DNA from 4 places in the Rhizobium sp. KDH_Rht_773_N genome. Region 3 is predicted to be linked to each of the others. Evidence: predicted binding sites of a transcription regulator. Region 3 holds the regulator's gene; each other region holds the start of a gene.

Region 1 (7,177 bases), 1.8 Mb from region 3:
CGGTCAGAATGGCGTTGGAGCCGCGCTCGGCATCGTCCATCAGCTTGTCGAGGTCTTCCTGGCTGACCTTGATCGGCAGGATGCCGTTCTTGAAACAGTTGTTGTAGAAGATATCGGCAAAGCTGGTGGAGATCACGCAGCGGATGCCGAAATCGAGCAGTGCCCACGGCGCATGTTCACGCGAGGAGCCGCAGCCGAAATTGTCGCCGGCAACCAGGATCTTGGCCTCGCGATAGGCCGGCTTGTTCAGCACGAAATCGGGATTTTCGGAACCGTCTTCGTTGTAGCGGGCTTCGGCGAAAAGGCCCTTGCCAAGGCCGGTGCGCTTGATGGTCTTCAGATAGTCCTTCGGAATGATCATGTCGGTGTCGATGTTGACGACCGGCAGAGGGGCGGCAACGCCCGTGAGCTTCACGAATTTATCCATGACCCATGCTCCATTTCAGCAAAACGTACTTTCTAATTTTGCATCTATTCCAGTTTTCCGGCGAAATGAAGAAGAATCTTTCGCGATGGCGGCCGCACGGTATTTCGCGCGGCCTGCCGATTGTGAACGTCCGCTGCCTGGCTTTTACTTCGACGGTGCGTTCAGGCTCCAGAGCACACCGAACGGATCGCGAAGCTGGCCGTAGCGGTCGCCCCAGAACATCAGTTCGACCGGCATGACCACTTCGGCGCCGGCAGCCACAGCGCGCTCCCACCAGAAATCGATATCGTCGATGACCAGCTGGATGGCGAAGCCCTCATGGCCTTTGAAGGGGTGGCCGTATTCGGGATAGGCGTCCGACAGCATCAGCGAACTGCCGTTGATATAGAGATGGACATGCATCGTGCGGCCGCTCTCGTCCGGCGGTACGAGATAGGCCTGTTCGGCGCCGAAGGCCTTTTTGTAGAATTCCGCGGCCTTAACCGCGCCATCGACCGTCAGATAGGGAAGCAGGCCATTCTTGACCGGCGGCATCCTGGTCTCGTTGCTCTCCATCGCGTCCATGCTCATCCTCCATTCGTTTTTTAAAGTGCCGGCTGAATGCCTGGTCGCTTCAAGGACGTAACATGGGGATGTGAGCCGACAATGCCGGTCAGAATTTTTGGCGAGGGTGATCAGAGATCGATGATCGTGCCGCGACCGTCGTTCCAGATGCGCATTTCACGCTTGCCATCGGTGCGAGCGCGGGCGCGGACAGGAGCGGGCTTCATCTTCATCGAGAGGGCGCGGCCGACCATGAGCACGGTCAGAATGCCGCCGACGGCGAGCGTGACCGAGAACGTCAGGAGCAGCATGGCCACAAAAACCGTGGCGCCGGCGAGCATGAAGAAGATGGAGCGAATGTTCTGCATCGGTTAGAGACCTTTCTACAGAAAGGAATGTGGTCCTTCTTTTTCTTCTCTGCAAGCCAAGCATGGCTTTTTGTTGTCTTGCCGGGCTTTGCGAAGCTTGGCACTAATGTTCCATGAGCCGAACACCACCTCTGCGTTCCCTGCGTCTGCGCCGCTCGGTGCTGAGCGTTCCCGCCATCAATGCGCGGGCGCTTGAAAAGACCCATTCCCTTGATTGCGATGCGGTTATTTTCGATCTGGAGGATTCCGTCGCATCCGAGAAGAAGGCGGAAGCGCGCGACAATCTGAAGGATTTTTTCGCCGGGCCGGCGCTCGAGGGCAAGGAAAGGATCATCCGTATCAATTCTCTGTCATCCGGCTTCGGGCCGGCTGACCTGGAGCTGGTGAAGGCGCTGTCGCCCGATGCCGTTCTTCTGCCGAAAGTGGATGAACCGCAGGACGTGATGGTCATCGGCGATCTGCTTGCCGAGGCCTATGCGCCGGAGGAGCTGCGCATCTGGGCGATGATCGAGACGCCGCGCGGCGTGCTGAATGCCGCAGCCATTGCCGAATCCGGGCGCACGCCGGGCTCGCGGCTTGATTGCCTTGTCGTCGGCCTTAACGATCTGCGCAAGGAAACGGGCGTGCTGCCGCAGCCGGGGCGGACCTATCTCGTGCCCTGGCTGATGCAGGTCGTTCTGGCGGTCAAGGCTTACGGGCTGGATGCGCTCGACAGCGTTTTCAACGATTTCCGGGATGGTGACGCTTTCGATAGCGAATGCGCGCAGGGCCGTGCCATGGGCTTTGCGGGCAAGATGCTGATCCATCCGGCGCAGATCGAAGCCGCCAACCGGCATTTCGGGCCGAGCGCGGAAGAGATCGCAGAGGCTGAGGCAATTATCGCCGCCTTCGCCGATCCGGCTGCCGAAGGGCTTAACGTCATCAATGCGAACGGGCGGATGATCGAACGGCTGCATCTTGTCCAGGCCGAAGCTCTGGTCCATAAAGCGCACCTGATTTCTGCAAGAAAGCCCGCCTGATGAAACTCTACCGCTTCCTGACCGGTCCTGACGACGCCTCCTTCTGCCACAAGGTAACGGCGGCGCTGAACAAGGGCTGGTCGCTGTCCGGCTCTCCCACCTATGCTTTCAACGCTGCGACCGGCCAGATGCAGTGCGGCCAGGCCGTCGTCAAGGAGGTCGAGGGCAAGGATTACGACCCGGACATGAAGCTGTCCGAGCAGTAGGTTCAGCGGTCCGCCGCCTCTTCGGCGCTCGCCTCGATGCGTTCCATGTCGTCGTCGCTGAGGCCGAAATGATGGCCGATCTCGTGGATCAGCACATGGGTGATGATGTCGCCCAGCGTCTCGTCGTTTTCCGCCCAATAATCGAGGATCGGGCGGCGATAGAGGCGGATGCGGTTCGGCATCTCGCCGGTTTCCACGGTGAAACGCTCGGAAATGCCGCGCCCCTCGAAAAGGCCGAGCAGGTCGAAGGGCGTTTCCAGCGCCATATCCTCGAAAACCTCGTCATCGGGGAAGTCTTCGATTTCGATGGTCAGATTGGTCGTCAGCTTGCGAAACTCGTCCGGCAGGTGGCTGTAGGCCTCCATTGCCAGCGACTCGAAGGCGCTGATCGTCGGCGCATGGCGGTCCCGCCAATCATCGCTCCGGTCTATATGGGCCATGAATATTCCTTCCTTTGCGGCCCATATAGAACCTTTAGCGACGATTTTCGAGTGCGGAATCAAAGGCAGGAATAAATTCTTATAAAATGCCGGTTGACTCTTCATTAGAGCTCTGGAATCCATAAGAACATAACAGGAACAAGACGAATGGAGAGAACGCCGTGGCGCAGACCGCCCTGGCGCGCGAGCGGCTTTTTGCGCTCCGCGAAACCATTGCCCGTTTGGAAGGAAAGCCCGCGCCGGTGCTTGCGGCGGCGGAACGTGAAGCCGTAGCGGAAGGGCGTGAAGCGCGGCCGGAGCGCATTCTGCCGCGCCTGCCTTTTGGCATAGGGCCGTTCGACGAGGCGCTGGAAGGCGGTCTGCCGCTTGATGCGATCATCGAGTTCCGTGCGGCCGGCTCCCGCGATGCGGGAGCAGCAAGCGGACTTGCCATGGCGGTTGCGGCACGGCTGCAGAGGCAGGAGGAGGGTGCCGGCCGGCAATTGCCGCTGCTGTGGATCGGCGATGCGGTCGGCACGCTGGAGGCGGGGCGTCCCTATGCTCCGGGCCTTAAGGATTTCGGGCTGAATCCGGAGCGGTTCTTCCATGCCGCGCCGCGCAAGCTGGAGGATGCGCTCTGGCTGGCGGAGGCTGCCATCGAAAGCGCGGCCTTCTCGGCCGTCGTCTTCGAAGTGCGTGGCAATCCCCTGCATTTCGGCCTGACGGAAAGCCGCAGGCTCAGCCTTCGGGCGCGCGCCGTCCATCGCCCGCTCTTTCTGGTCCGCCAGGCGGGGGAGGAGGAGGCAAGCAGTGCCGCCTTCCGCCTGCATGTCGAGCCGGCGCCGTCTGCCCTGCGGCCGCTGCCGAACGGATCCAGACTTTCCGGCAGCATCGGCAATCCGATTTTCCGTCTCACGCTGGAGAAGAGCCGCAATCCGGCCCCGCTCTCCTTTCTTCTGGAGTGGAATCCTCATGAACGCGAATTTCTCCCTGTCGGCGAACCAGACGTCGCTCGTCCTCCAGGCGAACAGTCAGCGCATTCTGGCACTCAGCTTTCCGCATCTGGCAACGGACCGTATCTCCCGCAGGCGATGGGGGCTGTCCTGGCGTTCGAAAGGGCGTCCTGAAGCGGCACCCATCGTCTGTTCCGGCAAGCTCAACAATGCCATGCGGCTGACGGCGCTGGACGAATTCGCCGAGAGACTGGGCTTGAGGAAAGATCAGGGCGTGGCCGAGGCGCGGGCCATGTATCCGGCGCTCGATGTCGTGGAGGAGGATCCTGCAGCCGATCGCCGGCTGCTGGAAGGGGTTGCCGACTGGTGCGACCGCTATACGCCGATGGTGGCGCTCGACGGCAAGGACGGGCTGTTTCTCGACATTACCGGCTGTGCCCATCTCTTTGGCGGCGAGGCGGCGCTTCTCGGAGATATCCTGTCGCGGCTCTTTCATATGGGGCTCGATGCCAGGGCCGCGGTTTCCTCATCGCCGGGCCTTTCCTGGGCCGTTTCCCGCTTCGGGCGGGGCGGCGTCGTGGAAGAGGAGGAGGCGGAGCGTGTGCTGACGCCGCTGCCCGTCGCGGCCTTGCGGCTGGAGGATCAGACTGTCGACGCATTGAGGAAGCTCGGCCTCAAATATGTCGGCGACGTCATCCATGCGCCGCGGGCGCCTCTGACCCGCCGCTTCGGGCCGACGCTGCTTCTGCGCCTTGACCAGGCGCTGGGGCGCGAGGAGGAGCCGATCTCGCCTCGGTTTCCTGTCGCCAGCCTCTCGTGCGAACGCCGTCTGGTCGAGCCGATCGGAACGGAAGAACAGATCCTTGCCGTCGCCGGACAGGTTGCCGTGTCGCTGAAACCGTCGCTGGAGGCGCGCGGTGCCGGGGGGCGGGTATTCGAACTGGTGCTCTTTCGTGTCGACGGCAGGGTTTTCCGCATTTGTGTCGGCGCTTCGCGGCCGCTGCGCGAACCGAAGCTTGTCGCCGGCCTGTTTTCCGAACGCCTGCAGGTGATCTATGACGATATCGATGCCGGCTATGGTTTCGAGATCCTGCGCCTGAATGTGCTGCGGCACGACCCGTTCAGCGAGGCGCAGGGCGATTTCGAAGGCGACCGGCAGGGGGAAATCTCGCTTTCGGGTTTTGTCGACCGTGTCGCAGCCCGGCTCGGCGCGGACTGCCTGCAGAGCTTCCAGCTTCGCGAGAGCCATGTGCCGGAGCGCGCCGTCGTCACGATGCCGGCAATGGAGAGCCTTTCGGCGCGGCGCAGGGCGGAGCAGGGCAGTGCGCCGCCGTTTCGTGGGGAACGTCCGCTGCGGCTCTTTGCGACGCCGGAGCCGGTCGAGGTCGCATTTGCCGAAGTGCCTGACGGGGCGCCGCAGACTTTCCGCTGGCGGCGTCTGCAGCATCAGGTGGCAAGAAGCGAAGGGCCGGAACGGATTGCCATGGAATGGTGGATCGACGGCGCTGACGGCCCGGCACGGGATTATTTCCGGATCGAGGATGAGGCCGGACACCGCTTCTGGATCTACCGTCAGGGCCTCTACGGTGAGACCCCCGATCCTCGCTGGTTCATGCACGGGGTCTTTGCATGAAACCCGATCCTACATTTTTCGAGATCGGCGCGAAGACGAATTTCTCGTTCCTCGAAGGTGCCTCGAAGCCTGAAGAGATGGTCGTACAGGCTGCCTGCCTGAAGCTCGGTGGCCTCGGCATCGCGGACCGGAATTCGGTTGCAGGCGTGGTGCGGGCTCATGCCCAGGCGCAGCAGCTTGAGGAGAGATACAGGAACAGGGATGCGATCTTAGCCGAGGCGAAGAAGAAGGGAAAAACGGAGATCATTCTCGATCCTATCCGGGTTCAGCCGGGCGCCCGCCTCGTCTTTTCGGATGGAACGCCTGAGATGCTTGCCTATCCGCGCAACCGGAAAGGCTGGGCAAATCTCTGCCGCCTGCTCAGCGCCGGCAATCTGAAGGAGGAAGCGGTCAAGGGAACCTGCATCCTGACCGAAGCGGAGCTTATGGAATGGGGCGACGAAATGATGCTTGCCCTTGTTCCGGATCGGGCCGTCGTGAATGATCCGGGCCGCCAGCCTGCCTTCGAAGAATATCTGGAGCGATTTCGCAAACGGTTTCGCAAGGCGTTCTTCATGGCGCTGTCGCCGGTCTATGACGGCCGCGACCGGCAGGCCTTTGCAGTGCTTGCCATGCTTGCCGCCCGCAACCGGGTGCCGCTGATTGCGACCAATCAACCCCTCTATCATCACCCCGAGCGCCGGCCGCTTTCGGATATCGTCATCGCCATCCGGGAACATGTGGAAATACCGAAAGCCGGGTTCCGTCTGGCTGCGAACGGAGAGCGGTATCTCAAGGATTCACGTGAAATATCCAGGCTCTTCCGGGATTACAGAGATGCGGTCGAGAACACGCAGCTGTTTTTCGGCAAGCTGGGCTTTTCGCTGAACGAGTTGAAACACAATTATCCGCCTGAAAACGATCCCGGCGAAACGCCGCAGGAGACGCTTGAAAGGCTGACGAGAGCAGGTGCGCTCATACGCTATCCTGATGGCGTTCCGGAGGAAGTGGCCAAGCAGATCGACTATGAACTGAAGCTGGTCGGCGAGAAGAATTACGCTTCCTATTTCCTGACGGTTCACAGGATCATTCACCACGCTCGCTATAAGCTTGAGGTTCTCTGTCAGGGGCGCGGTTCGGCGGCGAATTCGGTTATCTGCTATTGTCTTGAGATCACGGAAGTCGACCCCACAAAGACCACGCTTCTCTTCGACCGATTCATTTCTATGGACCGGGACGAACCGCCGGATATCGATGTCGATTTCGAGCATGAACGGCGGGAAGATGTCATTCAGTCCATTTATGAAAGATACGGTCATGAGCATGCCGGTCTGACGGCGGCTGTCACCAGCTATCGCACGCGTTCGGCTGGCCGCGAAGTCGCCAAGGCCTTCGGTCTGTCGGAGGATGTTCAATCGGCGATCAGCAGCCTCGTCTGGGGCTGGTCGGAGGATAATCTCTCAGAACGGGATGCGAAGGCTGCCGGCCTCGATATCAAGGACCCGGTGACACAGCACGTACTCAAATATGCCTCCGCACTTCTCGGCTTTCCCCGCCACCTGACCCAGCATGTCGGGGGGTTCGTTATTACCCGGGACCGGCTTGATGAAGTGGTGCCGATCATGAAGAC
Region 2 (7,177 bases), 1.7 Mb from region 3:
GATTTCAGCGATGTTGGCGACGGTATTGCTGCCCGTATCGATCGTGACCACGGCATCCTGGGCATTTTCCAGAAGCTCGGCCGCGGCCTGGGTCACATCGTCGGAATCTCCGAGCACCGCGACCTGCTTGATGATCGTCATGTCGAAGAGGTTGCCGGTGATATAGAGAACGTTGAGGCCGAGATAGCCCTGGAAATTGATATCGGTGGACAAGCCCTGCGGCATTGTCGGATCGCGATCCTGGATGCCCTCTTCTACCTGGTGCATGTAGTCGGGCATCGTTTCGAAGCGGTCGTTGGCCCCGACATTGTGGATCGCCGCGAAATTCCAGATGAGGTTGTCGCCGGACTGGACGGTGGCATCGCCCTCCGCGCCGTCTTCGGCGCGCGCCCAGTCGTTGTCGTAGAGAAGTGAAATCTGCGTGATGCTGTTGATGTCGTAGACGCTGCCGCCGACGATGATGAGGTCGTATTGCAGGCCCATTTCGAAGAACGACGAGAAATTCAGCGTTGTATTGCCGCCGGTCAGAACGGTGGCTTGCGACCCGCTCGTCGTAACGGTCATGGTGTCGTTGTCGCTGACGAAATGATATTGCTCGATCCAGTTTACGAAGGTTACGTCGCCCTCGATGACGCTGACACGCCAGGCCATCGGAAAGATGGGATCGCCCTGCGCATCGACCATTGTCTGCGGCTGGGGCGCTTCGTACGCATCGCGTTCGAAGCTGGCGATATTGTAGGCAGCGGTTCCGGCGCCCGCGTTCGAATCGGCGGAGGACTGGAACACCGAGGCGATGTCGTCATTGTTGCTGTAGGCGTAGACCTGCGTGATGGCGTCGATCTGGTGATAATCGCCCATGACAGCCGTTACGGAAGAGATCACCGCAGTGTTGACGACGGACGCTATGTTTGCGACGAGGTTTGCGCCGGCAGTGACCTCCAGGCTGCTCGAAGCCGGGTCGTGCTGCTCGACGGATGTCTGGCTTTCGTCCGGGTCTTCGGGCGGTTGGGCAAGACCGCGGTCCGGCAGAAGATCGTCCAGCACCGGAACCTCGGAAACGAGCTTGCCGTTCATGTAGGTTCCGGTGATCTCGTCGCCCGCCAGCACGAAATCGTGCACCTGGTCATTTGGATTGTCCGCCGGCGGCTCACCCGTGCCGAGCGATGTCTGGCCGGAATCCTCCTTATCCTGGATATAGGCTTCCATGTCCGCGGCGATCTGCTTGATCCCCTCGTGGGTGTCGGTTCTGTGCAGATCGGAAAAGGGAGAGAATATCTCGACCTTTGAACTGAATTCGGCCAGTTTTTCCGTGACGAAGCTCGTATCGCGCGGGGCATGATGCCCGTCGGTCATGTCGAGATAGTCGTCGTCGTAGAGAACGTTGACCTGCGTGGTGTAACCGATCACCGATCCGGGACCATCGAAAACCTGCAGTTCTTCTTCGTCCTCGATGTTGATGTCCTGCGGACTGCCGAAACGTGGCAGCGGTACGTCGCGGTGGGCGATTTCGGACAGTTTGTCGAGGCTTTCCTCGAAGGAACTGCCGAACCGGCGCGGGCCGCCATAGACGATGTCGTAACTGACGCTGCGGTAGTTGACGTCGGGATCGTAGTCTTTGAGCGCGAGATCGGAAGCGAATGCCGGGCTTCTGGCGGTCAGGTCGTCGAGCGTCGGATTGTTTTCGGCAGGACCGGCTCCCTCGGTCAATTCTGTGCGCAGCCGCATCTCTTCGGTCATCGTTTCGAATATGCCGATGAAATGGGCGATGATTTCTGAGAATTTCTCGATTTGCATTGCCTTGGCCCTCCCTATCGAAGAAACGACCGGCCATGCGACGTCCTTCTGCGGGAGCCGCGCTGTTCGTCAATTCGTACGCAAGCATTCAAACTGCACCGGCCGAAGCCGGTGCAGCCCTTTCTTGGTCTTGGAGGTTATTGTCCGCTGGTATCTTCGCCGACGTCGGAGGCGTGCGAGTTGCCGCCGATGACGCTGGAGTCCACAGCGTTGCTGAGCATGTTCGCGCCCTGCACGAGCTCCAGATGGAAGCCCGAATTGGCGAGGATTGCAGAAGCATCTGCCGTCGAAGTGCCTGCAACGTCGTCGCCTGCCTTGAGATCCCAGCCCTTGCCGTCCATGTCGACGCCGTCAGCACCATGCGCGGTGCCTGCATTCGCGCTCAGCTGGTTCTGAGCGCCGGCGTTGTCCATCTTGACGTTCCAGGCCTCATCCTGGTCTGCGAGATGGTTTGCCTGCACGATGCTGAAGCCGGTATCGTTGCCTGCACCGTTCAGCGAATCGTTGAGAATGTTGTTGACGTCGAGCGTGAAGGAGAAGTCGTCGCCGATATTGAAGGTAAGATCATGGCCGGCCACGCCGAGGTTCCCGAAGTCCTTGACATCCTCGATAACGGCGAAGTCCGTGTCCGTCTTGTTGAAGCTGTCGCTGGTGTTGTAGCTGTCCGTGGTCGTCTTGGTGTCGGTATCGGTGACGGTCTTGATGTCGGTATCGATATCGGTGTCGGTCTTGGTGGTGGTTTCCGTATCCGTGACCGTCTTGATGTCGACGTCGTCGTCGCTGTACGACTTGGCGTCATAGCTCCAGTCGTAATCCGACTTCGTGGTTGTGGTCGTGTCGTTGTCGTTGATCGTGGTCGTCTTGGTGTTCGTGTCGTCGTCCGACTTGTAGCTCCAGTCGTATTCGTTGTCGCGGTTGTCGCCGTTGTCGGTCTTCACGTCGAGATCGATATGGGCCTTGACGTCGACGTCCGTGCTGTTGTCGGTGTTGTTGCGATTGTCGCCGTTAGCGATACCGCCGACATAGCCCGTGGAATCGTCATCGATATCGGTTGAATTGATGGCGCTGGAAAGGCCGTCGGCCAACGCGCCTACCTTCACGGTGTCGTCATCGGAACCGTGCTTGGGGTCATAAGACATTGCTGTTCCTCCAAAAAATTGGAGCAGCTTTCGAAGTCCCTCTCATCTCAAATGGGATCTTTGCTCGCGCTTGCTCCAATACGTTAACATCGGCAGATGGACGCGGTACCTCTTCATCTGCAGTTCATTGCGATTTGTTGTCCAAATTCTGTATTGGGACTGTGCTTAAGCAGTACAAAGGCGCACAGATCCGATCCCGGACTCGTTTTGAGCGCGAGCAAGGCAGTTCAACTTCTTTTTGAGTTCCCTCGAAAGAAGACCAAGTATCAAAAACACATGCCGATACTTGATTTTCACGTCGCCATTTTGGCAACCGTCATAGATTGGTGCAAAAATCCGGGTCCCGATAGATATCAATTCGGGCTAAGGCATCTGAAAGCCGGTTCAATACTGTAATTAAGCCCATGCCGGCTCGAAGGCCCGGCGGAAGCCGTTTACGAATGCGGCAGTGCCTCGCAAACCGGCAGCTCCGACTGTTTGCGATACCGCGAAGTTAAGCCCGGAAGGTTCTCCGTCTTATTTTGAAATATCGTCTGGCAATACCACTTCGATTTCGTATGTCCCGAACTAATACATGCTGCTTTATACCGAAATCTAGTTGAAATACCGCCCGCCAGGATGTTTCTGGTCGGAAATGCAACCATAAAGTGGCAAAAAATAAATAGAAGTTCCTGACAACTAACCCATTTGGGCCATTTCTTTCCTTTGAAATCCATATTACCATAATTAAGAAATGCCTAAAAGATAAGGCGGCCACATGCCTAGGGGCAATGTTCGTCGGCATGTAGTACCCGTCATCGCGCCAATGGGAGTAGATGCTCCGAGTTTGAGTATAGTGTAGCGCTAGGGGAGGCGTATATGTTCATGGTTGGGTCGGAAGTAGGAGATTCGGATCAGGCAAGAAGACTGAGCCCGAACGGGGAAACAGTCCTGGTAATCGCCAAGGCGGATCTGTTCTCGGAGTGCATGGTTGAGGCACTCGCAAAGAAATTCCCGAATTTCGATGTCGTAAGCGTATCGAGCGCGCAGTCCATATCCGAGAAGGATATTCAGGATATGCGGCTTGTCCTTTTCTATCACGTCGCCGGCGCCGAGTTGCATGATGCGCTGCAGGTCGTTCGCGAAAACCGTCCGGACGCATCGATCGGCCTCGTCGTCGAAGCCATCGACATGATGGAGCCCTATATCAGCCGCCTTGTCGAGGCGCGTGTCGTCGATGGCGTCCTGCCGCTCAACCTGCGCCTGGATGTCTTCATGGCGGCAATCGATTTGCTGATGAAGGGCGGCGAACATTTTCCATCCGCACTTTTAGGTCGTCTGTCCAATCGGGCGACGGCCCAGCTCGAGCCCTCGCTGTACCAGACCAAGTCCGTCGATGCAGCGCGCGCCAATGCCCTGAAGCTTCGCCGCAACAGCATGGCGGCCCTGACCACGCGCGAGGTGCAGATCCTCGACCTTATCTGTAAGGGCACGCAGAACAAGATTATCGCCGACAAGCTTCACCTGTCCGAAAACACGGTGAAGGTCCACGTCCGCAATATCTACAAGAAGATGAATGTGAGAAATCGCACGGAAGCGGCCTCGCGTTTCTTCAACGACACGTCGGACAACGGCGAACTCTCCGGCAGGTGGCCGCACTAGGCCATCAGTCCGTCCGGGACGTGCGGGCAAAGCAGCGCGATTTCTGGCCGAACCCGCTCGGCGAGCAGATATACGGCGCGGAACCGGGATAGATCGCGGCGCTCACTTTCGCCGGCGCGGTCTTTGGTTCGGCGGCATCGGGGAAGTCCTTCGCGGCACGTGGCGCACTTGCCACAACGACGTTCTTCTCCGTGCTGCCTACGATCGCCGGATCGACTACCGCACATGACATCGGTCCGAAAGCCGAGAGAACGACCGTCGCCGCCAAAACCAGAGAGCTGAAACCGCATGGCGCTCTGCCATGCATGCGATCGTCAGCCGTCATCGAAGAACCCCCTATATCATCAGGGCAATTGCGACGCGCCCTCGCACAGCACTGCCCGGCCACTTCCCTAAACTGGCTTCATCGACTGACGCAGGAGCGGTCGGACCGAGGCTTGGCACCATAGTCGTTGAGGGGGATTAATCAAGCGAATTCCAAAGTTTAATACTATAGCTATTTAGAATTGCTCTAGCGTTTTCAAGTTGACCTGACCTGATATCCTCCTATCATTTTGACCATGGGTGCAACTATCCGAAGAATAGCCAGGGTGGTTATTTGATCGATACTACTTCACGTTGAAGTTATCGAGACGGAAGAAGGGGGAGCCTAAAGTATAGAAGGGTCTAAAAGACCACACCACATGGGAAGGATTTGTAATGCGTAGCTTCATTCCCACCGAAGGACATTCAGGATCTGCGTCCGCATCGCCGCGACAGCGGTCAAAGACCGTGCTGGTCAACGGCGGCGCCGGCTTCCTGGGTTCGCATCTTTGCGAGCGACTTCTCGAGCGCGGCCACGAGGTCATCTGTCTCGACAATTTCCACACCGGTCGCCGCGTCAATATCGAGCATCTGCTGGCGAATACCCGTTTCAGGCTTTTGGAACATGACGTGCGCCAGCCCTACGATGTCGAGGCCTCCGTCATCTTCAATTTTGCGTCGCCGGCTTCACCGCCGGATTATCAGCGTGATCCTGTCGGCACCTTGCTGACCAATGTGCTCGGTGCCGTCAACACGCTCGATGCGGCGCGCCGCACCGGCGCAACGGTCGTCCAGTCCTCGACTTCGGAAGTCTATGGGGATCCGCACGAGAATCCGCAGCGAGAAACCTATTTCGGCAACGTCAACCCGATTGGTCCGCGCGGGTGCTACGACGAGGGCAAGCGATCGGCCGAAACCCTGTTCTTCGACTATCACCGCAAATATGGCGTCGATATCAAGGTTGGCCGGATCTTCAACACCTATGGCCCGCGTATGCGCCTTGATGACGGGCGGGTCGTATCCAACTTCATCGTCCAGGCGCTCTCCGACGCGGACATCACCATCTACGGCGACGGCAGGCAGACGCGCTCCTTCTGTTATGTCGATGATCTCGTCGATGGGTTCCTGCGTTTCGCCGAGGCCGGTGAGCACTGTGTCGGTCCGATCAATCTCGGCAATCCGGCGGAGATCACGGTGCGCGATCTGGCCGAAATCGTCCTCGATCTGACCAATTCGCGCTCGCGCATCATTTACCTGCCGGCCGTGGCAGACGATCCGCAGCAGCGCCGGCCGGACATTTCCAAAGCCAGGGAAACGCTGAACTGGTGGCCGACGACGGAGTTGAAGGCCGGGCTCAAGCGCACGATAGCCTATTTCGATGCGCTGCTGACCTGCCGACAAGTGGTGGAGGCACTATGAGATGCCCCGCTACATCCTGGTTACGGGTGGCGCCGGCTTCATCGGCAGCCACATCTGCAAGGCGCTTGCGCGTGCCGGCATGGTTCCGGTCACTTACGACAATCTTTCCACCGGGCATATCGATAGCGTCCGGTGGGGGCCGCTGATCCAGGCCGACATCGCCGACGGCGCGAGGCTGCGGCAGGTGATGGCCGCCTATTCGCCGGATTGTGTCATCCATTGCGGTGCCAATGCCTATGTCGGCGAATCCGTCGAAAAGCCGAGCGTCTATTATCGCAACAACGTCATAGGCAGCCTGTCGCTGCTGGACGCCTGCCTCGACTGCAATATCGACAGGATCGTCTTTTCCAGCAGCTGCGCGACCTACGGCATCCCGGAAATGTTGCCGATCGGCGAGAAAACGCCGCAACAGCCGGTCAGTCCCTATGGCAGGACCAAGCTGATCTTCGAAATGGCGCTGGAGGACTATGCGGCTGCTTATGGCATCCGTTTTGCCGCGCTCCGTTACTTCAACGCCGCAGGCGCCGATCCGGAAGGCCAGCTTGCCGAGCGGCACTATCCCGAAACCCATCTGATCCCGCGTGCGCTTCTTGCCGCAAGCGGCCGGATCGAGAGCCTCGATGTTTTCGGCACCGACTATCCGACGGAAGATGGCACCTGTGTCAGGGATTATATCCATGTCAGCGATCTCGCCGAAGCGCATCTTGCCGCCGTTCGCCACCTCCTGGTTGGCGGCAATTCCCTCAGCCTCAATCTGGGTTCCGGCCGCGGCACGTCGGTCGGCGAGATCCTCCGGGCCGTCAGGCGGAAGACCGGCCATAAAGTGCCGATCCGTTGCCAGCCGCGCCGCGCCGGCGATCCGCCCGTGCTTTTCGCCGATA
Region 3 (7,177 bases):
TGGCCCTGGGCAGCCAGTTCCTTCTTCAGCGTATGGAAGACTTCCGAACCCATGCGGACGGCTTCGCGGATCGAATCCGCGCCCACCGGCAGGATCATGAATTCCTGAAAATCGATCGGGTTGTCGGCATGGGCGCCGCCGTTGATGATGTTCATCATCGGAACCGGCAGCACGCTTGCGGAAGCGCCGCCGACGTAGCGATAGAGCGGCAGGCCGGCAGCCTGGGCGGCAGCCTTGGCAACGGCGAGCGAAACGCCGAGGATGGCGTTGGCGCCGAGGCGCGACTTGTTCGGCGTGCCGTCGAGTTCGATCATGATCTGGTCGATCTGGATCTGGTTTTCGGCATCGATGCCGCCGATCGCGTCGAAGATTTCCGTATTGGCGGCTTCGACAGCCTTTTCGACACCCTTGCCGAGATAGCGCTTGCCGCCATCGCGCACTTCGACGGCTTCATGCGCGCCGGTCGAAGCACCCGAGGGAACAGCCGCGCGGCCCATGCTGCCGTCTTCGAGATAGACATCGACTTCGACGGTGGGATTGCCACGGCTATCGAGAATCTCGCGGGCGATGATATCGGTAATTGCAGTCATGGTTTTTTCCTGCTCGGTGGGTGGATAAATCGTTTGAAACCGTCTTAATCGAAGGTGCGCAAATTACAATGGCACTTTGCGACACCTTCGTCCTGCATGTCTGACCGTCGCTATAACACGATCATGTCAGGCTTTTGACTGTCAGCCCTTGGCGACCGCGTCCAAAGCGAGCAGCTTTTCCAGAAGCCGCGGCATATCCTTGAGATAGACCATGTTCGGGCCGTCGCAGGGCGCGTTGTCGGGATCCTGATGGGTCTCGATAAAGACGCCGGCAACGCCGACGGCAACGGCTGCGCGCGCCAGCGTCTCGACGAACTGCCGCTCGCCACCCGAGGTTTCCCCCTGCCCGCCGGGCTGCTGGACCGAATGTGTGGCATCGAAGATGACAGGCGCACCGGTTGCCGCCATGATCGGCAGCGAGCGCATGTCGGAAACCAGGGTGTTGTAGCCGAAGGAGGCGCCGCGCTCGCACAGAAGAACGTTTGGATTGCCGCTCTGGTTCAGCTTGCCGAGCACGTTCTTCATGTCCCAGGGGGCCAGGAACTGGCCTTTCTTGACGTTGATGACGCGGCCGGTCCTTGCCGCGGCCACCAGAAGATCCGTCTGGCGGGACAGGAAAGCCGGTATCTGCAGGACATCGACGACCTTGGCCACCTCGGCGCATTGTTCTTCCGTATGGATGTCCGTCAGAACCGGAATGCCGAGTTCCTTTTTCAGGTCGGCGAAGACCTCCAACCCCTTCTCAAGGCCCACACCGCGCTTGCTCGACAGCGAGGAACGGTTCGCCTTGTCGAAGGACGTCTTGTAGACGAGCCCGATGCCGAGCTTGGCGCAGAGTTCCTTCAAGGTACCGGCAACCATGAACGCGTGGTCGCGGCTTTCCAGTTCGCAAGCGCCGGCAATCAGCGACAGGCGACCGGTATTGGAAAAAGTAACCTTGCCGGCGCCCTCGCCGACCGTCACCACGGAGTTCGTATTGGTGCTCATGATCTTTCCTCGAAGGCGAAGAGCGTGCCCTGCCCGGGCGCCGGCTTCACCAGAATTCGGTTGGCCTTGCGTGTGTATGTGACCCCGTTAGCAGCCAAATGCGCTTCTGTCACGGCCAGATCGCCGACCGCAAAGAGGATTGCCCGTCCACGCAGGCCGCGATCGGTATCGGGCGTCACCAGATCGTAATAGGCCTCCAGTCCTTCAGGCGTCATCAGGCTGATCTTCGCATTGGCGGTGGCAATCTGCAGCCCGAAGCCCGTGTCGTCAGCTGACACGACCCTCGCGACCGATCGGACGAAAACACCGAAGGCGTTCGGCTCCGGCGCAGCCAGGGCAATTTCGGCAATACCCGTGACACCATTGGCATGCGTTTCCAATACGGCGCGATCGGCGGGCAACGGGTTCACGCGCTCGACGGCAAAGAGGAGGAAATCCGGCGCCCGGAGATCGGCGGCGAAGGCGAGCCGGAAGCCGGCAACACTTTCTGCGCCATCTGGCATTCTCACCGGACGCTCGAACTGCAGCAGCGAACCGGCGCTGATGCCGGCCTCGACGAATCGGGCATGTTCTCGCCTTGCATCGCCGGTGGCGAAGGCAATCGCGGAAAGGCCCTCGTCGCCGCAACGGAAGCGGAATGCCTGGTCACGGGCGGCAAAGACGTTGCCGCGACGCGCCGCCTGCTCGCTCTCCGCAACGCTCGCGACGCCCAAAGGCTCAAGATAGGTTTTGTCGGCAAAGAACACGCAGGCATTTTCCGTGCCGAAGGGATGGCGGGCATCAGGCGCGACCGTGAAACCCAGCTTGCCCAGCCTTTCGCGGGCAAGGTCGATATCCGTCACCGGCAAGACGAGATGATCGATCGGAAGCCTGTCTTTGCGCATCGGGTTCCCTCCAGCAATGACAAGGAGATGTGCTTCAGCAGGCCTTGCGAGGCAAGGGCGCGAAGGCGCAAGGGCCGCGAAAAATAAAATTCTCGACAGAATGAACAGAAGTTTTACGAAAATTTAGCCACTTGCGGAACACATATGGAACATATAGTGTCCGTTCTGGATTTGTTTCAAGACTGGGGTTACACGCCATGCTCACGCGCAAACAACAGGAACTCCTTCTTTTCATTCACGAAAGGATGAAGGAGTCAGGCGTTCCGCCGTCTTTCGACGAGATGAAGGACGCCCTGGATCTGGCCTCGAAATCCGGTATTCACCGGCTGATCACGGCACTCGAGGAACGCGGCTTCATTCGCCGGCTTCCGAACCGGGCGCGAGCGCTCGAAGTCATCAAACTGCCGGAAGCCTACAGCCCGAGCCTGCAACCCCGCCGCGGCTTTTCGCCGAGCGTCATCGAGGGCAGTCTCGGCAAGCCGCAGCCTGTGGCGCCTCCCGCCTCGGCCAAGCCGGCACCTGCCGCCGACAACGGCAATTCGGTCTCCGTTCCCGTCATGGGGCGCATCGCCGCCGGCGTGCCGATCTCGGCGATCCAGAACAATACGCATGACATCACGGTTCCGACCGATATGCTCGGCTCCGGCGAACATTATGCGCTGGAAGTTCGCGGCGATTCGATGATCGAAGCCGGCATTTTCGATGGCGACACGGTCATCATCCGCAATGGCAGCACGGCCAATCCCGGCGATATCGTCGTTGCACTCGTCGATGACGAGGAAGCGACGCTCAAGCGCTTCCGCCGCAAGGGCGCATCGATTGCGCTCGAGGCTGCAAACCCGGCTTACGAGACCCGCATTTTCCCGCCGGATCGCGTCAAGGTTCAGGGCAAGCTCGTCGGCCTCATTCGCCGCTATCACTGACCGGTGACAGGCCGGCGTCCGCGAATGTATTGCTTCGCCAGTCATAGGCGCGGTGACGCATCCAGGGGCGCTGCAACGTGTCGAATGCGGTGGTGGCCTCGACTCCGTCGGCTGTGAACCGAAGTTCGACGGAACCTGTCCTGCGCAACGTTTCGCCGGTAAAGAGCAGCGCGCCGGAACGGCAGCGGTCGAAGCGCAGCCGGACGGGGGTCACGACAATATCGGCCGTATCGCAGGCCGGCCCGAGATGGGCGGCATTGTCGACGACGGTCAGCCTCTTTCCGTTGGCGAGCGCGACGCTGCACCAGGCGCCCTTCAGGCAGGAGAAACGCGAGGGAGGGCCGGTGTCGGCTGCCTGTCGCATCGCCTCTCTGGCTTCATTCTGCTGATCCGGCGAAAGCTGCAACCGTTTGCCGTCAGGCGCGGCGGGCGCCTTGGCGGCTTGGAGCATTACCGGCTTGCGGTGCTCTTCGAGGGCAAGCGCCCGCTGCCATTGTTCGAAGATGAAGGCGGGCGGCTTCTCACGGTTTGAAGCCATCGCCTCTCCATCGACTATGGCAACGAGTCCGCCATCCTCTGAGATGGCGATATCGGGCGCCGCACCGGACGGGAGAACGGCCACAGCAAGCGTGGAGACCGCGACAATTGCTGTTCCCATGTGCCGCAGCCCCGTTCTGAGCAGCGTCAGCAGCAGAAAGCCGGAGACGGCTGTCGGGAAATACCAGCCGGGCAAGCGGCCGATATCTATATTGCCGCCCCACCCCGCGATCGCCTTGGCGATCGTGATCACCAGATCGAGCCCGAAGCCTGCCACCTGCCACAGCCAGCCGTCCAGGCCGAAGGGCATCAGCAGCATTGCCAGCATGCCCGCCGGCATGACGATGAAGGAAATGACCGGCATGGCCGCAAGATTTGCCGGCAGGCCATAGGCCGTCAGGCGGTGGAAATGCTCGATCGAAAACAGTGCCGTCGAGAAGCCGCCGATCAGCGACGTCAGGAAAACGCCGCCGAAGAAGCTGCCAACCATGGAGATCGGCTTCATGATCGGCAGCCTGGCAAGAGCGTTCTCACGCATCGGCCGCCGCTTCCAGAGATCGTAGCCGGCGACAAGTGCGAGCGTGGCGGCAAAGGACATCTGGAAGCTTGGTCCCAGCACTTCCGATGGCGAGACAGCGAGGATCACGAGAGCGGACAGCGCCACGTTTCTAAGGCTGATCGATGGCCGGTCGAAGAAGACGGCGACCAGCATGATCGCCATCATGATGAAGGCGCGTTCGGCGGAGACGGCAAAACCCGAGATCAGATAGTAGGCGGTTACCGCAGCGAGCGCGCCGGCGGCCGCGATCTTCTTGGTCGGCCACGCCTGGGCAATGCCGGGAAACAGGCTGAGGACGACACGCAGGCCGACGAAGAAGATGCCGGCGGAGAGCGCCATATTGAGGCCGGAGATTGCGATAATGTGGGCAAGGCCGGATTGCCGCAACGCTTCCGTCGTTTCATCCGAGATCGCGCGTCTCTCGTCGGTGACAAGGGAGGCGGCAAAGGCCCCGGTGTCGCCGGGCAGGGTGGAGCGGATCCGATCGCCGATGCCGCTTCTCAGGCGATAGAGCCACTCCAGGACGGCCTCATCGAGCGAGCCTGCCTGCTCCGACTGTTCCGCCACCTTTTTCGGCGCCCCATAGAAGAAGCCGTTGGCGCCAATGCGGTCGAAATAGGCGCTGAAGGCAAAATCGTTGAGATGGGGGAGCGCCGGCCCCGCCGGAGGCGTCAGCCGCGCCCTGCCCTCGATGATGTCGCCGAGTTCGAAGGGCCGGGCCGCGCCACGCGCCAGCACGGAGACGCGTTCGGGCGGACGCCTGATCTCGGGTGCGCTTGTGCCGTTGACCTTGAGAATATAACGCCAGCGTCCCTCGCCATCGCCTTCCCGGCGCTCGATGCGGCCGGTCACGGTCGTCGTGACGGCTGAATCGAGGATCAGGGTCCTTGCCCGCCAGGTTTCGACCTGTGCCGAAAACATGCCGCCGGCAAAGAGAAGCAGGCCAAGCAATGTCGCCCGCAATTTCGTCCGGCCATGGCCGCAGACCGTGACGGCGACAAGGAGGACAAGCAGGCAGAGACCGAGCAAGACGGTCGGAAAGTCCGAGCCTGTCAGAAACCAGGTGGCGGCACCCGCCCCCAGGAAGACCGGCGAGAAGAGGATGAGGCGGCCGTGACCGGCCTCCTCGGCCGCCATATGCACGGACAAGGAGACGTACCGTTTCGCAACGGCCGCCAGTCGCCATGGAAAGGGTGTCGCGGCTTGCGTCCGGACCGGTTGCGTCACAATGGCGCGCGGGGCAACGCCAATAAAATCCATCTTTTCATCGATGGATTTCGCCTGCCGCTGTCTTGTCTCCAACCCCGTCATAATCGCCTGGACCCGCCCCCGCAGACCGGCAGAATGCAACCTGAGATCAAAAGGAGCAAACAATAATCGATTGAAATACGAGGAAAAATCAGGGAAGCGAAAAATCCAGTCAAATCATGGTGTTCTGATATGCATCCAGCTCATCGCTGCAGTGCCTAAAAGATGATGCCGCGATGCACAAAATGGCATCACGGTAACTTGGCATTAGCTTCCCGATCATATAGCTATCGCTGAGGACGCTTAACTCTTATGGCGCTTTTGCGGCGCCACCGCCACTCCGGAGGATCAGCATGACGGATCAAAGCGCTACAATCAAAATCGGTGACAAATCTGTCGATCTGCCCGTGCGAAAAGGCACGGTCGGACCTGACGTCATCGATATCGGTGCACTCTATAAAAACACGACCTCCTTCACTTACGATCCCGGGTTTACCTCAACCGCATCCTGTGAATCGAAGATCACCTATATCGACGGTGATGAAGGCGTTCTCCTGCATCGCGGCTATCCGATCGAGCAGCTGGCCGAGCACGGCGACTTCCTTGAAGTCTGCTACCTGCTGCTCTACGGCGAATTGCCGACTGCCGCTCAGAAGAAGGACTTCGACTACCGCGTTACCCATCACACGATGGTGCACGAGCAGATGAGCCGCTTCTTCACCGGCTTCCGTCGCGACGCGCACCCGATGGCCGTCATGTGCGGCTGCGTCGGCGCGCTTTCGGCCTTCTATCACGACTCCACCGACATCACCGATCCGCACCAGCGCATGGTCGCCAGCCTGCGCATGATCGCCAAGATGCCGACGCTTGCCGCAATGGCCTACAAGTACCATATCGGCCAGCCCTTCGTTTACCCGAAGAACGATCTGGACTACGCGTCCAACTTCCTGCGCATGTGCTTTGCCGTTCCCTGCGAAGAATATGTGGTCAACCCGGTGCTGTCGCGCGCCATGGACCGCATCTTCATCCTGCATGCCGACCACGAGCAGAACGCCTCGACCTCGACGGTCCGTCTGGCCGGTTCGTCGGGCGCAAACCCGTTCGCCTGCATTGCCGCCGGCATCGCCTGCCTCTGGGGTCCCGCCCACGGCGGCGCCAACGAAGCGGCCCTCAACATGCTGACGGAAATCGGCACGGTTGACCGCATTCCGGAATATATCGCCCGCGCCAAGGACAAGAACGATCCGTTCCGCCTGATGGGCTTTGGTCATCGCGTCTACAAGAACTACGATCCGCGCGCCAAGATCATGCAGAAGACCACGCATGAAGTTCTCGGCGAACTCGGCATCAAGGACGATCCGCTTCTCGAAGTGGCCATGGAGCTGGAGCGCATCGCCCTGACCGACTCCTACTTCATCGAGAAGAAGCTCTATCCGAACATCGACTTCT
Region 4 (7,177 bases), 1.5 Mb from region 3:
TAGTCATGAAACGCGTAGGCGACGCCGTGGCTGTCCAGCCAGCTGCGGGCCTTCTTCATCGTGTCGCAATTCTTGATCCCGTAGATGGTGATGGCCATGCCGGTTCGATCTCCCTGTTTCGGCAGGGAGATATCATGCCGGATGAGCGCTGCAAACGCCGTCTGGCGCTTATCCCTCAAGCTCTTCGATGAGCGCCGGCAGGTCGGCCACGGTCTCGATGATGTAATCGGCACCGGCGGCGATCAGCTTCTCGCCGATCCGCCTGTGCAGGTCGGCGCGTGCCTCCGGCGACAACGCATCCAGCTCTTCGGGCGTCAGGCCCGCCTCGTTGCCGGAGAGCGTCACACCGACGGTTACGCAGCCGGCAGCGGCACCTTCGGCAATGCCGGGTTCGGTATCGTCCACCTTCAGCACGGCGCAGGCCGGATAGACCATCAGGTCGAGAAAGCACTTATACATGCCGATCGGCGTCGGCCGGCCAAGCGGCAGATCGTCGGCGCAGATCAGATTGTCGGGTGTATAACCCTGTTCGGCAGCGAGCGGCAGAACCCGCTCCATGATCGAGCGCGTATAACCGGTGGTCGAGCCGATCTTCATCCGCCGTTCGCGCAGATATTCGATGGTTTTGGTCGCGCCCGGCACCAGCGTGCAATAGTCGGTCACGACAGCTTCGTTCAGCGGCACGAAAAGCTCGTAGACGCGGTCGATGGCCGCCTCGTCGGCAGCTGTCCCCTGCGCGGCCTGCCAGCGGGCGGCGATATGCGGCTCGGCCAGCATCGCTGCGATATGCGCGCGCTTGGGAAGCCCCATCGGCTTGCGGGCATCGGCGATCGTCACCTCGACGCCGAACTTGCCGAAGGTTTCCACAAAGGCGCCCATCGGTGCAAAGGAACCGAAATCGATGACTGTGCCGGCCCAGTCGAAGACCACTGCCTTGAACTGCATCATGCTGCGCTCCCGTAAAGATCTTCGATGGTTTCCTCGCCGATGCCGAAGGCGGTCGAGGCGCCGCAGCCTGCAGTGACGATGACGATGCGCAGCGCGTCGGAAGGCCTGTCGGTAAACCGCCAGCGGTCCGGGGCAGACGCATAGGTGCCGACCCAGCGCTCGGTGATGAAGCGCCCCGGAAGATTGAGCACGGCGTCCATTTCGTCGAGCGTCAGCCGGTCCACCCGCTCCAGGCCGAAAGGATCGGGCGTTTCGGAGTAGTGATGGCTGTCGCCCACGATCAGCGAGCCGTCTTCCGACTGCGTGACGATCAGATGGATGCCGTTTTCCCGCTCCGGCTTGAATTCGCGGTCGAGCCGCGCCTTCAGCGCCGTCGCTTCCGGCAGTTCGGCATAACCGAGATAGCGCCCAAGCCCGAGATCGGACATGACGGCGGTGCTGAGCGAAACGCGCTGGGCCGGGACCACACGCATCATCTGCAGCTTGCAGCGGGTGACGTTGTAGGCGGCGATCCGGTCCGCAAACAGGCTCTTGAAATCATCGCCGGGGCAGACGATCACCGTCTCCGCCTGGATCACTCCGGTCGAGGTTTCCACGCGCGGCGGCTCCACGGCGCGCACGGCTGTCGAGCGGCGGAAGTCGATGCCGTATTTGACTTCGAGATAGCGGGCGAGCAGGGGAATGGCCGTGCGGGATTCGACCCGCAATTCGTGCGGACTGTAGAGCGTGAAGCGCCCCGCCTCCGGCCGCAGGGCCGGCACGAGCCGCCGCGCTTCGTCGAGCGTCAGCCTTTCGCAGCCTTCGCCCATCTCCGTGCGCAGGAAGGCATCGATCACGGCTTCGGATTCGTCGAGCCTTGCGGCCAGCAGCAGCCCGCGCTGCAGGACGTCGATGCCGGCGTCGTCGACGATTTCGGCCCAGATATCGCGGGCCTGGCGCGCCTTCTCCCAGCAGTCGCCGGCCTGCTGGCCGGTCACCGTCACAAAGCCGAAATTGCGTACCGACGCGCCGTTTGCCTGTGCGTCGCGGTCAACAACGACGACCCGCTTGCCGCGCTTTGCCGCCGCCAGCGCATGCGCCAGCCCGACGATCCCCGCGCCGACGATCGCAATGTCGTAATGCGGCATGAAAGCTCCTTCGCAACATGTCTGCAACGGCTTGGCGGATTTTCTTGAAGCCCGTGTGACAGTTGCGCGCAGCCTTACATCAGCATGTGGAAAAGAACGCCGCTTCAGTCTTCCAGCGTGCCGGCCTTTCGCGCTGCCTTGCTCGGCCGGTCGGCGGCAATTTTCATCAGGTCGCCGCGCCGGCGCACCAGCCGGTCGGAGATGCGCGTCAGCAGCAGCCCGTCCTGCGGCGCGTGGATGTCGATGTCGCCCTCGACAAAGCCGGGCCGGGTAACGATTGTCGCCAGAAGCTCTCCTTCCTGGACGCGTTCACCGATAGTGCGATGGAACAGCACGGTGCCGCCCTCAGGCGCGCGCAGGATCTCGACATTGTCGAGCGGCACGGCCGGCCCGGAAAAGGTGGCGGCTGCGGTGGCTTCGCCGATGACGACGCCACGCCCGATCAGGAATTGCAGCAGGCCCCGGGCATCTTTCTCGGCCGTGCCCGAATAGACATCGCGCCATCCGCGCAGCTCCACCGTGACCGAGAGCTTGCCCGGAAGCTTCGCCTTGCGCTCGCCCGGCGCCTCGTATTTCCAGGCGAAGCCGACGGCTTCCTCGAAGGCGGAGCTCTCGCCGTCCGAAAGCAGTACCGCCTGCATGTCGAGCGCGCCGGCAAGGTCCGCCGCTTCCGGCCAGAAGGCTTCGTCGATATAGGCATATTGCAGCGATTCATCGTCGCAATGCAGGTCGAGCACCAGATCGGCGCCGAGCGCCATATGGATCAGCTCCCGCTTCAGGCGATCGGTAGCCGGATACTTATCAAGTTCGTCAACCAGCTCCGGCCGGTCCAGGACGGAGATCAGCGGAAAGTCGCGGTTGAAGTTGGTCCGCGAGCCGAGATCGAACCTGCCTTGCAGCTCGCCGAAATGCGACTGCGCCGTCCCGATCGGGTTGGCCTGAGGTACGAGCGTGATGTCGCCGGCGATGCGCCCCGCGCTTTCGGCCTGCCGCAGCATCCCGCAGAGGAAATGCGCCAGTGCCGTTCCCGGCAGTTCGTTGGCGTGCAGCGCCGCCTGGATATAGACCTTGGGCGCCGCAGGATCGCTTCCCTTGAAACGGATGACCGGCAACCGCCATTCGATGCCGGGCGTATCGCCTGGGATGATGATCTCTGAAACGTCCACTGTCTTCTCCGCATTGAGGCATTGGGGTCGGAGTCTTATGCGAATCTTCGCCCGTCGCGCAAGCGCAGCTCAGGCAAGCAGCGGCCAACGGCCGACCACGTTATGCTCGCCCTTTCCGTAGACGCTGTGAATCAGCAGGAATTCCCGGACGGTCCAGCTGACCGGCCGGTCGAGCTTTTCGGGCAGAACGGTCTTGCGATCGTAGAGCAGCGTCATGTGCGGCGTCAGATGGCCGCCGAGATTATAGGGCAATCCCGCCTCGTACAGGCCCTCCTGTATCTGGCGGCGAAGATCCAGCAGCGCCTCGTTTTCCTGCCTGCCGCAGATGACAAAGGCCTGCGGTTCGCCTGGATGGCGGAAGCTCATGACCTCGTCGAGCACAAGTTCGAACGGACGTGCGCGCACCGTCGCCGCCACCTGTTCGGCGCCGAACACGATATCCTGCGGCAGCCTGCGGTAAGCGCCGATGCCGTTCAGCGTGACGTGCAGCAGTTCGCGCGGTCGCGACGGTGCAGACAGTGAACGGGCGTGGCGATAGGCCTGGGCGATCTCCAGCGCTTCGGATGCCGCCTCCCTGGTTGGCCGGAGCATGAAGAACAGCCTGTCGTGACGTTTGCCGACGAGGCCGGAATTCTCTCGGGAATCTGAACCATTCGGGTCGAGCGGAAAATGAGGCATCTGAACTACGGACTACATCGTCCGCCTCCTTGTCGTACAAGGAGGAACTTATCAGGGCCATTCGCCCCGTCAAGAACAAAACGGGAACATTTGCCGTAAAATAATCAAAGAGAAACGGCTGCCGAAAAGCAGCCGTTTGCGAATGTCGGATGAACCAGAATGCCTCAGGCGGCGTCCTTGACCGGCTCGGCCGTCTTCTTGGGCGACTTGGCGCGCGCTGCCTTCGGCGGCACGAGGCGGAGAATGTCGTCTGCCAGCAGGCGGGCATTGTCCTGCGCCTTGTCGAGATTGCTGACGCGGCCCGGGTCCATCGTGTAGAGGCTGCCGCCGGAGACGAACATGTCGCGATAGGCGGCCCGTTCGACCAGTGCGGTATCGACCACATTCACCTGCTGCATTGCCAGCAGGCCCTTGACGGCAAGCAATGCGCGCGTGGTGATGATCGAGCTGATCCGGGTAAGCACAACCGAGTGCGGAATGCGGATATCGTGCTGGGCGGCAAGCTGCTTCATGATATCGAGCACCTGTGCGCCGCCGACGGCATCCATGGCGCAGCCCTGCACCGGAACCATCACGTGATCGGAAAAGCCGATGGCCTTGGCCATCAGCGGGCTCATGCCGGCCGGCAGGTCGACGATGATGTAGCCGCCGCGCTTCTTGAGGTCCTTGATCTGCTGTTCGATCGTGTCCTCGGTGACGTTGGAGATGACAGCGAATTCGGCCGCCTCACCGGTCAGCTGGCGCCAGCGCGTGGCCCATTGCTGAGGGTCTGCGTCGAGAACGGAAACGCGATGGCCACGGCGAGCCAGTTCTGTGGCAAGAACGAGGGCGACCGTCGTCTTGCCGGCCCCTCCTTTCGTATTCGCAAATGTAAGTGTTGGCATCGATTACCTCGGGTTGAAGGTTGCGGCGGTCATCCCTGGGAGAGGCGCGTCTCGGGCTTTAAGGAACAGCAGCTTTCGCAGTGATGAGACGAAAAGGTCAGGCAGCAACCTTGCGTGGCGCTGTTTTATCATGCTGTCCGAGGTTGATTTTTTCTGGGGCGATCGAAGAGGGCACGCGCCAACCGCTGCGCGCTCGCCGTCGCGCTGCCCGAATGCTGGGCCGCCGTGGCAGCCGCTCTCGATGATATGGCCCTGGCCGCCATGCCGATGAAACACGCCGGCCGGCCGGCAAAGGTCGCCCGCAGCTTGCCTTCCGTGCCTCGGACGAGCCTTGTTACGCCGGCGGCACGGAGTTCGTCATGACGGTGACTTGCCCGTCATTCCCACTCGATCGTGCCGGGCGGCTTGCTCGTTACGTCATAAACGACGCGGTTGATGCCGCGGACTTCGTTGATGATGCGGGTGGCGGCGCGGCCGAGGAATTCCATGTCGTAGTGATAGAAATCCGCCGTCATGCCGTCGACCGACGTGACCGCGCGCAATGCGCAGACGAATTCGTAGGTGCGGCCGTCGCCCATGACGCCGACGGTCTGGACGGGCAGCAGCACGGCGAAAGCCTGCCAGATCGCGTCGTAGAGGCCGGCCTTGCGGATTTCGTCGAGATAGATCGCATCGGCTTCGCGCAGGATCTCGAGCTTCTCGCGGGTAATGCCGCCGGGGCAGCGGATGGCAAGGCCCGGACCCGGGAAGGGGTGGCGGCCGATGAAGCTGTCGGGCAGGCCGAGCTCCTTGCCGAGCACGCGCACTTCGTCCTTGAAGAGTTCGCGCAGCGGCTCGACGAGCTGCATCTTCATGCGCTCCGGCAGGCCGCCGACATTATGGTGCGACTTGATGGTGACGGAAGGGCCGCCGGTGAAGGAGACCGACTCGATCACGTCGGGATAGAGCGTGCCCTGGCCGAGGAAATCGGCGCCGCCGAGTTTCCTGGCCTCCTCCTCGAAGGTTTCGATGAACAGGCGGCCAATGATCTTGCGCTTGGTTTCCGGGTCGGAAACGCCTTCGAGCTCGCCGATGAAGCGATCGGAGGCATCGACGTGGATCAGGTGCAGATTGTAGTGCTCGCGGAACATGGCGACGACACCGGCCGCCTCGTCCTTGCGCATCAGGCCGTGGTCGACGAGGATGCAGGTCAACTGGTCGCCGACGGCCTCATGGATGAGCAGGGCTGCGACCGACGAATCCACGCCGCCGGACAGCGCGCAGATGACGCGCTTGTCGCCGACCTGGCGGCGAATGTCTTCAACCGCCTTCTGACGGTAGGCCGACATCGTCCAGTCGCCCTTGATGCCGGCGATATTGTGGATGAAATTTGCAATCAGCTTGGCGCCGTCGGGCGTATGCACGACCTCGGGATGAAACTGCACGCCGTAATATTTGCGCTTCTCGTCGGCGATGAAAGCGTAGGGCGCGTTGGAGGAGGTCGCAATAACCTCGAAGCCCTCGGGCAGTTTCGTCACCCGGTCGCCATGGCTCATCCAGACCTGATGGCGCGATCCCTTGGACCACAGGCCTTCGAAGAGAGCGCAGTCCTCGTCGACCTCAAGGAAGGCGCGGCCGAATTCGCGGTGATGGCCGCTTTCCACCATGCCGCCAAGCTGCATGCACATCGTCTGCTGGCCATAACAGATGCCGAACACCGGAAGGCCGCTGTCGAAGATGATCTGCGGCGCCCGCGGCGAGCCTTCGTCGACCGTCGAGGCCGGGCTGCCGGACAGGATCACGGCTTTCGGCTGGAGGCGCTTGAAGCCCTCTTCGGCGGACTGGAAGGGAACGATCTCGCAATAGACCCCGGCTTCACGCACGCGTCGCGCGATGAGCTGGGTCACCTGGCTGCCGAAATCGACGATGAGAACGCTGTCGGGATGTGCTGTCTGGGTCATGGCGAGCCTTTAATGAAAAGCGCCTCTTCTTGCAATGCGGGAAATCGGCCGCGGCCGGGTTTTATTGTCCCGATTGTCCCTCTTTTCAGCGCCTAGAACCAGAAAACACCGTCTTCCAGGGCGGTAAACAGGCTGTCGACGGCGTAGGAGAGCTTGCGGTCGACGATATGCAGATATTCGGTCCAGCCGGAAATATGCTGCAGCTCGACTGCGCCGTCCGAAATGCCGCGAAGGCCGATCAGCGGCAGTTTGTAGCCCTGGCAGGCGCGCAGCACCGCATAGGTTTCCATATCCACCATGTCGGCGGCGATATTGGCGTAGGCCGCACCCGAGACGACGTTGCCGCCGGTCGAAAGCGTGGCTTCGGGAATGCCGGGAATGCGCAGCGGCAGCTCCAGTTCGGCCGGCAGGTCGAGGAAGGGCGTCTTGCCTTT

What was found. Region 3 encodes LexA, which represses DNA repair genes until DNA is damaged. Its sites were predicted from a motif close to TGTTCNNNNTGTGTTCNG; they were not measured.
Region 1: the regulator LexA is predicted to act here: its motif matches at 3,127-3,144, upstream of ACU8HS_RS09495 (ImuA family protein).
Region 2: the regulator LexA is predicted to act here: its motif matches at 3,164-3,181, upstream of ACU8HS_RS08900 (fibrinogen-binding protein).
Region 4: the regulator LexA is predicted to act here: its motif matches at 3,991-4,008, upstream of ACU8HS_RS07785 (2'-5' RNA ligase family protein).

Annotation. Positions count from the first base shown of each region.
Region 1 is NZ_CM129525.1:1,879,319-1,886,495, forward strand. Features, by position in the region: gene leuD (3-isopropylmalate dehydratase small subunit) at 1-427, opposite strand, end outside; gene ACU8HS_RS09470 (VOC family protein) at 572-991, opposite strand; gene ACU8HS_RS09475 (hypothetical protein) at 1,102-1,338, opposite strand; gene ACU8HS_RS09480 (HpcH/HpaI aldolase/citrate lyase family protein) at 1,452-2,357, shown strand; gene ACU8HS_RS09485 (DUF1737 domain-containing protein) at 2,357-2,563, shown strand; gene ACU8HS_RS09490 (metallopeptidase family protein) at 2,566-3,003, opposite strand; gene ACU8HS_RS09495 (ImuA family protein) at 3,165-4,109, shown strand; gene ACU8HS_RS09500 (Y-family DNA polymerase) at 4,150-5,568, shown strand; gene ACU8HS_RS09505 (error-prone DNA polymerase) at 5,565-7,177, shown strand, end outside.
Region 2 is NZ_CM129525.1:1,746,409-1,753,585, reverse strand. Features, by position in the region: gene ACU8HS_RS08905 (hypothetical protein) at 1-1,794, opposite strand, end outside; gene ACU8HS_RS08900 (fibrinogen-binding protein) at 1,932-2,933, opposite strand; gene ACU8HS_RS08895 (response regulator transcription factor) at 3,792-4,574, shown strand; gene ACU8HS_RS08890 (hypothetical protein) at 4,579-4,899, opposite strand; gene ACU8HS_RS08885 (UDP-glucuronic acid decarboxylase family protein) at 5,274-6,296, shown strand; gene galE (UDP-glucose 4-epimerase GalE) at 6,298-7,177, shown strand, end outside.
Region 3 is NZ_CM129525.1:31,870-39,046, forward strand. Features, by position in the region: gene eno (phosphopyruvate hydratase) at 1-590, opposite strand, end outside; gene kdsA (3-deoxy-8-phosphooctulonate synthase) at 732-1,577, opposite strand; gene ACU8HS_RS00180 (VOC family protein) at 1,574-2,461, opposite strand; gene lexA (transcriptional repressor LexA) at 2,659-3,384, shown strand; gene ACU8HS_RS00190 (ComEC/Rec2 family competence protein) at 3,365-5,791, opposite strand; gene gltA (citrate synthase) at 6,082-7,177, shown strand, end outside.
Region 4 is NZ_CM129525.1:1,523,307-1,530,483, reverse strand. Features, by position in the region: gene ACU8HS_RS07805 (ArsC family reductase) at 1-98, opposite strand, end outside; gene phnX (phosphonoacetaldehyde hydrolase) at 169-948, opposite strand; gene ACU8HS_RS07795 (TIGR03364 family FAD-dependent oxidoreductase) at 945-2,075, opposite strand; gene ACU8HS_RS07790 (succinylglutamate desuccinylase/aspartoacylase family protein) at 2,180-3,241, opposite strand; gene ACU8HS_RS07785 (2'-5' RNA ligase family protein) at 3,311-3,832, opposite strand; gene ACU8HS_RS07780 (AAA family ATPase) at 4,084-4,803, opposite strand; gene guaA (glutamine-hydrolyzing GMP synthase) at 5,181-6,743, opposite strand; gene ACU8HS_RS07770 (5'-methylthioadenosine/S-adenosylhomocysteine nucleosidase) at 6,836-7,177, opposite strand, start outside.